3 regions of the Veillonella sp. LMAG:90 genome follow, and region 2 is predicted to be linked to each of the others. Evidence: riboswitches for the same ligand, from Rfam matches in the RefSeq annotation. Region 2 holds a riboswitch; each other region holds the start of a gene.
What was found. Region 2 has a riboswitch for S-adenosylmethionine ahead of metK (methionine adenosyltransferase). Riboswitches for the same ligand answer to the same signal wherever they lie in the genome.

Region 1 (2,270 bases), 720 kb from region 2:
TATGAAAAATTATTGGCAGAAGGGTTGGCTTAATTAATTTATGAATACCCGAATCATTACGGGGACGGGATTATTATTGGCGCTGGCTTTGCTTAGTCAAAGTCTGCGCCTTATTATTCCGTTGCCCAATATGGTAAGTATGTTTTTGATTGGCTCCTTAGTGGGGCTTTGTATGTTGGTGGCGGCCATGCGTTACGGCTTGGCAAGCGGTCTTGGTATTGCGTGGGCAACGCCGGTGATTGCTTTTATGCAGGCCATGTTGCCATTTGCGCCTTTCGTGCCGCTCGTGGCGTTAGGGAATACGGTATTTGTAATACTTGGTTATTTACTTAAAAATCAGTCCGTATGGCTGCAAGCTCTTGTGTGCAGTGTGGCCAAATGCGTCGTTTTATATTGCAGTTTTGCCCTGCTGTTTGTAGGCTTTGCCGTGCCATATCCGATTGGACGGGCCGTTCTGTTTATGATGAGTTGGCCGCAGATTGTGACGGGCACGTTGGCTGTTGTAGGGGCGAGGTTCCTTTTGAATCACAGCTCACTGGGAGGCAATAAATAATCTTATAAATGGTTATATAAGAACTCTATAGGTAGCTATATAAAAGCCCTATAAGCTGTCTATGAGTCTTCTATTGACAGTCATTCGCTACAGTGTTATGATTTTATCACGCTAAAAATACATAGGTTCATCAAGAGTTGACTGAGGGACTGGCCCTATGAAGTCGCGGCAACCATCCGGTAAGGAACGGTGCCAATTCCAACGAAGCTAGGCTTCGACAGATGAAGAAACTGTAACTCTTCATGTGTGTGAAGAGTTTTTTTATTGTATTAAATATATTTCAAATAGAGAGTTAGAGAAAAGGAGAGCGATCACATGATTGAACTTACGCATATTAGCAAAGTTTATGACGGTCCGAATCGCGTAGAAGCGCTAAAAGACATTAGCCTATCCGTTAAAGAGGGCGAAATCTTCGGGGTTATCGGTCAAAGTGGGGCCGGTAAATCAACCTTGATTCGTTGTATTAATATGCTGGAACGACCTACATCCGGTTCTGTTGTAGTAGACGGTGTAGATCTTACGAAATTGAATGAAAAGGACCTCAGGGAACAGCGGAAAAACATCGGCATGATTTTCCAGCACTTCAATTTATTGTCGTCCCGTACGGTTTATGATAATGTAGCCTTCCCGCTGGAGTTGCAGGGGATGAGTAAAGCGGAAATCAAGGAACGCATTTTGCCGATTCTTGATATCGTTAAATTGGGCGACCGTTTGAATAACTACCCATCTCAGTTATCGGGTGGTCAGAAACAGCGTGTCGGCATTGCCCGCGCTTTGGCAAGTAATCCGAAAGTATTACTTTGTGACGAAGCCACGTCTGCGTTGGATCCGCAGACTACCAAATCCATCTTGGAATTATTGAAAGATATTAATGAAAAATTAAAATTAACTATCGTCCTCATTACACATGAAATGCAGGTTATCAAAGAAATTTGCGACCGCGTTGCCGTTATTGAAGGCGGCGTTATTTTGGAAGAAGGTCGTGTAGTCGATGTATTTACAGGCCCTAAAGAAAAGACAACGAAGGAATTCGTAGGGGCTATTATCAGTCATAAATTACCGGAAGAAGCATGGCGCCATCTCAATGTACAGCCCGATTGGAAAGACGGCTTACATCCGATTATTCGTTTGAACTTCACCGGGGATGTTGTGGATGAGCCGATTGTAGCGGGCATGATTCGCCGCTTCGGCCTCGATGTAAGTATTCTCTTCGGCGGCGTCGATTACATTCAAGACACGAGCTTTGGTCATTTGATTGTAGTGTTAGACGGTAACAGAGAGAATGAAGAGCAGGCGATTCAGTACTTGAATGAATTGCCTATTGGAAGCGAGGTGATCGGCTATGTCGCAACAAATCATTAATTTGTTGATTCAAGGTTTAGGCGAAACCTTGCAAATGACAGTTATCTCTACCATTGTATCCATGATTGTAGGGATTCCGCTCGGTGTTATTTTGGTAATCACCGGCAAAGGCCATATTATGGAAAATAAGGCAGTGAATGCCACATTAGGTTCGGTTGTAAATGCACTCCGTTCCATTCCGTTTATTATTTTGATGGTAGCGATTATTCCGCTGACCCGTATTATTGCCGGTTCCTCCATCGGGACTACGGCGGCTTGTGTACCGCTTACGATTGCGGCTATTCCGTTCTTGGCGCGTTTGGTAGAAACATCGATTCGCGAAATCAACAGCGGTGTTATTGAAGCAGCGCAGGCT
Region 2 (2,270 bases):
ACAAATTGCATAAAAAAGTATCCGGCAGAGTAAGTAATAATGTCTATCAAAAAAGCAGAGACCGTATCAATGATACAATCTCTGCTCTATAGATTTGAAATTAAACTCAGCTTGTTAAAATATAAGCCATTTAAAACTTACTCTGTTTAATTTCAGATTATTTAATTATAAACCCGTTTCTTTGCGAAGAACATCAGCTTTATCAGTGTGTTCCCAAGGCAAATCAACATCGGTACGACCAAAGTGACCGTAAGCTGCCGTCTGATGATAGATTGGACGGAGCAAATCAAGCATTTCAATAATGCCGGCCGGACGAAGGTCAAAATGTTTCTTAACGAGTTCGCCGATTTGCTGTTCGGAGATTTTACCGGTACCGAAAGTTTCTACCATGATGGATACAGGTTTAGCTACGCCGATAGCATAAGCAATCTGAATTTCACATTTATCGGCAAGACCGGCTGCTACGATGTTTTTAGCTACGTAACGAGCTGCATAGGCCGCACTGCGGTCAACTTTTGTAGGATCCTTGCCGGAGAATGCACCGCCGCCGTGACGAGCCATGCCGCCGTAAGTATCAACGATAATCTTACGACCTGTTAAGCCGGCGTCGCCTTGCGGACCGCCAATTACGAAACGACCGGTTGGGTTAATGAAGAATTTAGTGTTTTCATCAACAAAACCTTCCGGTAATACCGGTTTGATAACCAATTCTTTAAGGTCTGCTTCGATTTGTTCACGGGATACTTCAGGACCGTGCTGCGTGGAAATTACGATGGTTTCAATACGTTTAGGCACGCCGTCAACGTATTCAACAGTTACCTGAGTTTTACCGTCCGGACGAAGGTAAGGCAAAGTGCCGTCTTTACGAACTTTGGTCAATTGACGGGATAAGCGATGTGCAAGAGCAATCGGCATTGGCATGAATTCTTCGGTTTCGTTAGTTGCATAACCGAACATCATCCCTTGGTCGCCGGCACCGATTTTATCAAATTTATCTGCGCCGCCTTCACGAGTTTCCAACGCATCGTCTACACCCATAGCGATATCGGCAGATTGTTCGTCAATAGCTACATTAACGCCGCAAGTATCGCAGTCAAAACCGTATTTAGCACGAGTGTACCCGATTTCGCGAATCGTTTCACGAACAATATGATTAATATCTACATAACAGTTAGTGGAAATTTCACCCACTACATGAACTTGACCTGTTGTTACAAGTGTTTCACATGCTACATGTGCCGTTGGATCTTGCGCAATAATCGCATCAAGTACGGCGTCTGAAATTTGGTCAGCGATTTTATCTGGATGACCTTCCGTTACGGATTCAGATGTGAAAAATACATGTTTTTCAGCCATTTACCCTTTACCTCCATAAAAAAATTCCTCATCAGCCAAGCGATGAGGAATATAACCCCATCTTTCGGCATATACCGTCGGACTTAGCACCTTTTCACATGAATGGTTGCTGTAGCTTCACAGGGCCTTTCCCTCCACTACTCTTGATGAGACAAAAATTACTATTAATTTAATTGTGATAGTTTATATCACTGATTTATTATACTATGGAATTACAATTCTGCCAAGGCTGAAATAATTCGCTTAGCGACATCACTTTTTGTCATAAGTGGCAATTGCATAATTTGACCACCCGGATAAATAAAAGTAACTTCATTGGTATCAACGTTAAAGCCTGCATTTTGTTTGCTTACATCATTAGCTACGAGCATATCAAGATTTTTGTTAAGTACTTTTGATTTGCCGTACTCGATGACATTTTGTGTTTCCGCTGCAAAGCCGATAAGTTTTTGATGAGTTTTATTCGCACCTAGACCTTTCAAGATATCCGGATTCTTAACGAGTTTAAGCTCTAAGGTATCCATTTTCTTAATTTTGGTATCTGCCATGTTCTCCACGCGGAAATCGGCTACAGCTGCCGCCATAATAACGGCATCACAATCTTCATAACGACTGTTAACGGCTTCTTCCATATCGCGAGCCGAATCAACAGGCACAAATTCCACGCCATACGGCACCGGCAATGCGCTCGGTGCAGATATTAAAATCGTACGAGCCCCGGCCAAAGCTGCTTGTTCGGCCACAGCATAACCCATTTTGCCGCTGGAACGATTGCCGATATAGCGAACCGGGTCGATAGCTTCCTGCGTACCGCCGGCCGTTACAATTACGGTTTTACCTTCCAGCAAATCACTTTTCATCATATGGAAGGATAACCATTCCACAATCTTTGCCGGTTCCGGCAAACGACCTTT
Region 3 (2,270 bases), 770 kb from region 2:
TAGTCCGTATTCCAATTTTGCGGTGGGGGCAGCTTTACTCAGTGAAGACGGGACCATTATAAGCGGCTGTAATGTAGAGAATGCGTCGTACGGCCTTACCATGTGCGCTGAACGAGGCGCCATTCAGACGGCAATTGCCAAAGGCTATACGACATTTAAGGCTATTGCCATTGTAGGTCTGAAAAGTAATCCGTGCATGCCTTGCGGCGCCTGTCGTCAGGTGATGTTAGAGTTCGATATTCCGCAGATTTTGCTGGAAGATGAAGCAGGACAGATTATAAGCTATACCATGGACGAAATGTTACCACATAGCTTCGGACCGAAAGATTTGGAGTGATGTGGTGAGCACTAAGTACTTTGTAAATGCGTCCTGTTCGGCGGCTGTGAATTTTACTTCGTAAAATTTTACGCCGCGAACTAAGAGATTCACACATGTTTATGCGTCGCTTACGCTCCTTTAAACATGGTTCACTACTTAAAAAAAGCCCGCTGAAGTGTTCAGATGAGAAGCACTTCAGCGGGCTTTTAGTTGTTAGTTGTATTTGTTGTTGTTTTTAAATTATCTTACGACTTAGAAAGCAGGTAAGATAGCGCCTTTGTATTTATCTTCGATGAATTTTTTAACTTCAGGAGATTGTAAGGCTTTCATTAATTTCTGGATTTCAGGACGATTTTCGTCGCCTTTACGTACCGCTACGATGTTAGCATATGGGGAATCTTTATCTTCTAAGTATAAAGCACCTTTAAGAGGATCAAGACCGGCTTCCAAAGCGTAGTTAGTGTTGATAACGGCAATAGCTACGTCATCCAAGCTGCGTGGCAATTGAGCGGCTTCGAGTTCTACGAATTCAAGATTCTTAGGGTTGGAAGCGATATCAGCTTTGGTAGCATAAATGTTGTTAGGATCTTTCAAAGTGATGAGACCGGCTTTTTGTAATAAGATAAGGGCACGGCCGCCATTACTTGGGTCATTCGGAATTGCTACTTTAGAGCCGTTAGGTAAAGCTGCATTTAAGTCTTTATCGGTAATCGTTTTGGAGTAAACGCCCATTGGTTCAACATGAACTTTACCGGCGGATACTAAATCCATTTTATGTTCGCTGATGAATTTTTCAAGATATGGCACGTGCTGGAAGAAGTTGGCATCCAACTCTTTGTCGTTAAGAGCCATATTAGGTTTTACATAATCGGTGAATTCTACAACTTTAAGTTCAATACCTTCTTTTTCCAATAACGGTTTAGCTTGTTCCAAAATTTCACCATGTGGAACCGGTGATGCACCAACCGTAATCACTGTTTTACCGGATGTACCGGCGGATGTGTTGTTGTCGCTGCCGCAACCGGCCAATAGTAAGGCACTCCCCAAAATAGCAGCGGCTGCTAACGAAAATAATTTTTTCATGTCTCTACCTCCTCAAAATAGAAAAACTGCACGAAATGTATCGGAATAAAAAAGGCGGCTCGGTAAAACCGAGTCGCCTACATTTACTTCGTATCTCTCGGTATATACCGCAGGATTTAGCACCATCGAATGGTTGCCGGATTTCACAGGGCCAGTCCCTCCATCACTCTCGATAACAGTCCGTATTTAATTCTTTCGTTAGTATACCATGAGGGGACAAAATTGTAAAGAGAAAAGAAGAACAAATTAGAATGCCGGTAAGATAGAGCCTTTGTATTTTTCTTCAATAAACTGTTTGGTGTCAGGAGAATGAAGAGCTTCTACCAATTTTTTAATTTCAGGGCGATTTTCATCACCGGGACGAACGGCAATTAAATTAGCATATGGCGAATCTTTGGAATCTAAGAACAACGCATCGGCTAATGGATTTAAATTAGCACCCAAGGCATAGTTGGCATTAATAGCGGCAATATCTACGTCATCAAGGGTTCTTGGTGTTTGAGCCGCTTCTACTTCAATAATGTCTAAGTTCTTAGGATTGGCAACAATATCCAATTTAGTGGAATAAATGTTATTAGGGTCTTTTAACGTAATGAGACCGGCTTGTTGTAATAACTGTAAAGCACGTCCTGTGTTGGTCGGGTCATTAGGAATCGCCACTTTACCACCGTTTGGCACGGCTTCTTGTAAGTTTTTGTCTTTGATTTTATTGGAGTATAAGCCCATCGGTTCGATATGCACGGCACCGGCAGACACAAATTTCATATTATGCTCTTCTTCAAACTTCTTCATGAACGGGATATGTTGATAGAAGTTCGCATCGATTTCTTTATCATTTAAGGCGAGGTTAGGTTTGATGTAGTCGCTA

Region 1: another riboswitch for S-adenosylmethionine. It lies ahead of CCC71_RS04120 (methionine ABC transporter ATP-binding protein); the one in region 2 lies ahead of metK (methionine adenosyltransferase).
Region 3: another riboswitch for S-adenosylmethionine. It lies ahead of CCC71_RS03860 (MetQ/NlpA family ABC transporter substrate-binding protein); the one in region 2 lies ahead of metK (methionine adenosyltransferase).

Annotation. Positions count from the first base shown of each region.
Region 1 covers NZ_NAND01000001.1:939,893-942,162, forward strand. The annotation lists gene dat (D-amino-acid transaminase) at 1-33, shown strand, start outside; gene CCC71_RS04115 (hypothetical protein) at 41-553, shown strand; SAM riboswitch class I at 678-781, shown strand; gene CCC71_RS04120 (methionine ABC transporter ATP-binding protein) at 869-1,915, shown strand; gene CCC71_RS04125 (methionine ABC transporter permease) at 1,896-2,270, shown strand, end outside.
Region 2 covers NZ_NAND01000001.1:1,659,553-1,661,822, forward strand. The annotation lists gene metK (methionine adenosyltransferase) at 166-1,356, opposite strand; SAM riboswitch class I at 1,411-1,509, opposite strand; gene coaBC (bifunctional phosphopantothenoylcysteine decarboxylase/phosphopantothenate--cysteine ligase CoaBC) at 1,569-2,270, opposite strand, start outside.
Region 3 covers NZ_NAND01000001.1:886,248-888,517, forward strand. The annotation lists gene CCC71_RS03855 (cytidine deaminase) at 1-337, shown strand, start outside; gene CCC71_RS03860 (MetQ/NlpA family ABC transporter substrate-binding protein) at 572-1,402, opposite strand; SAM riboswitch class I at 1,490-1,581, opposite strand; gene CCC71_RS03865 (MetQ/NlpA family ABC transporter substrate-binding protein) at 1,649-2,270, opposite strand, start outside.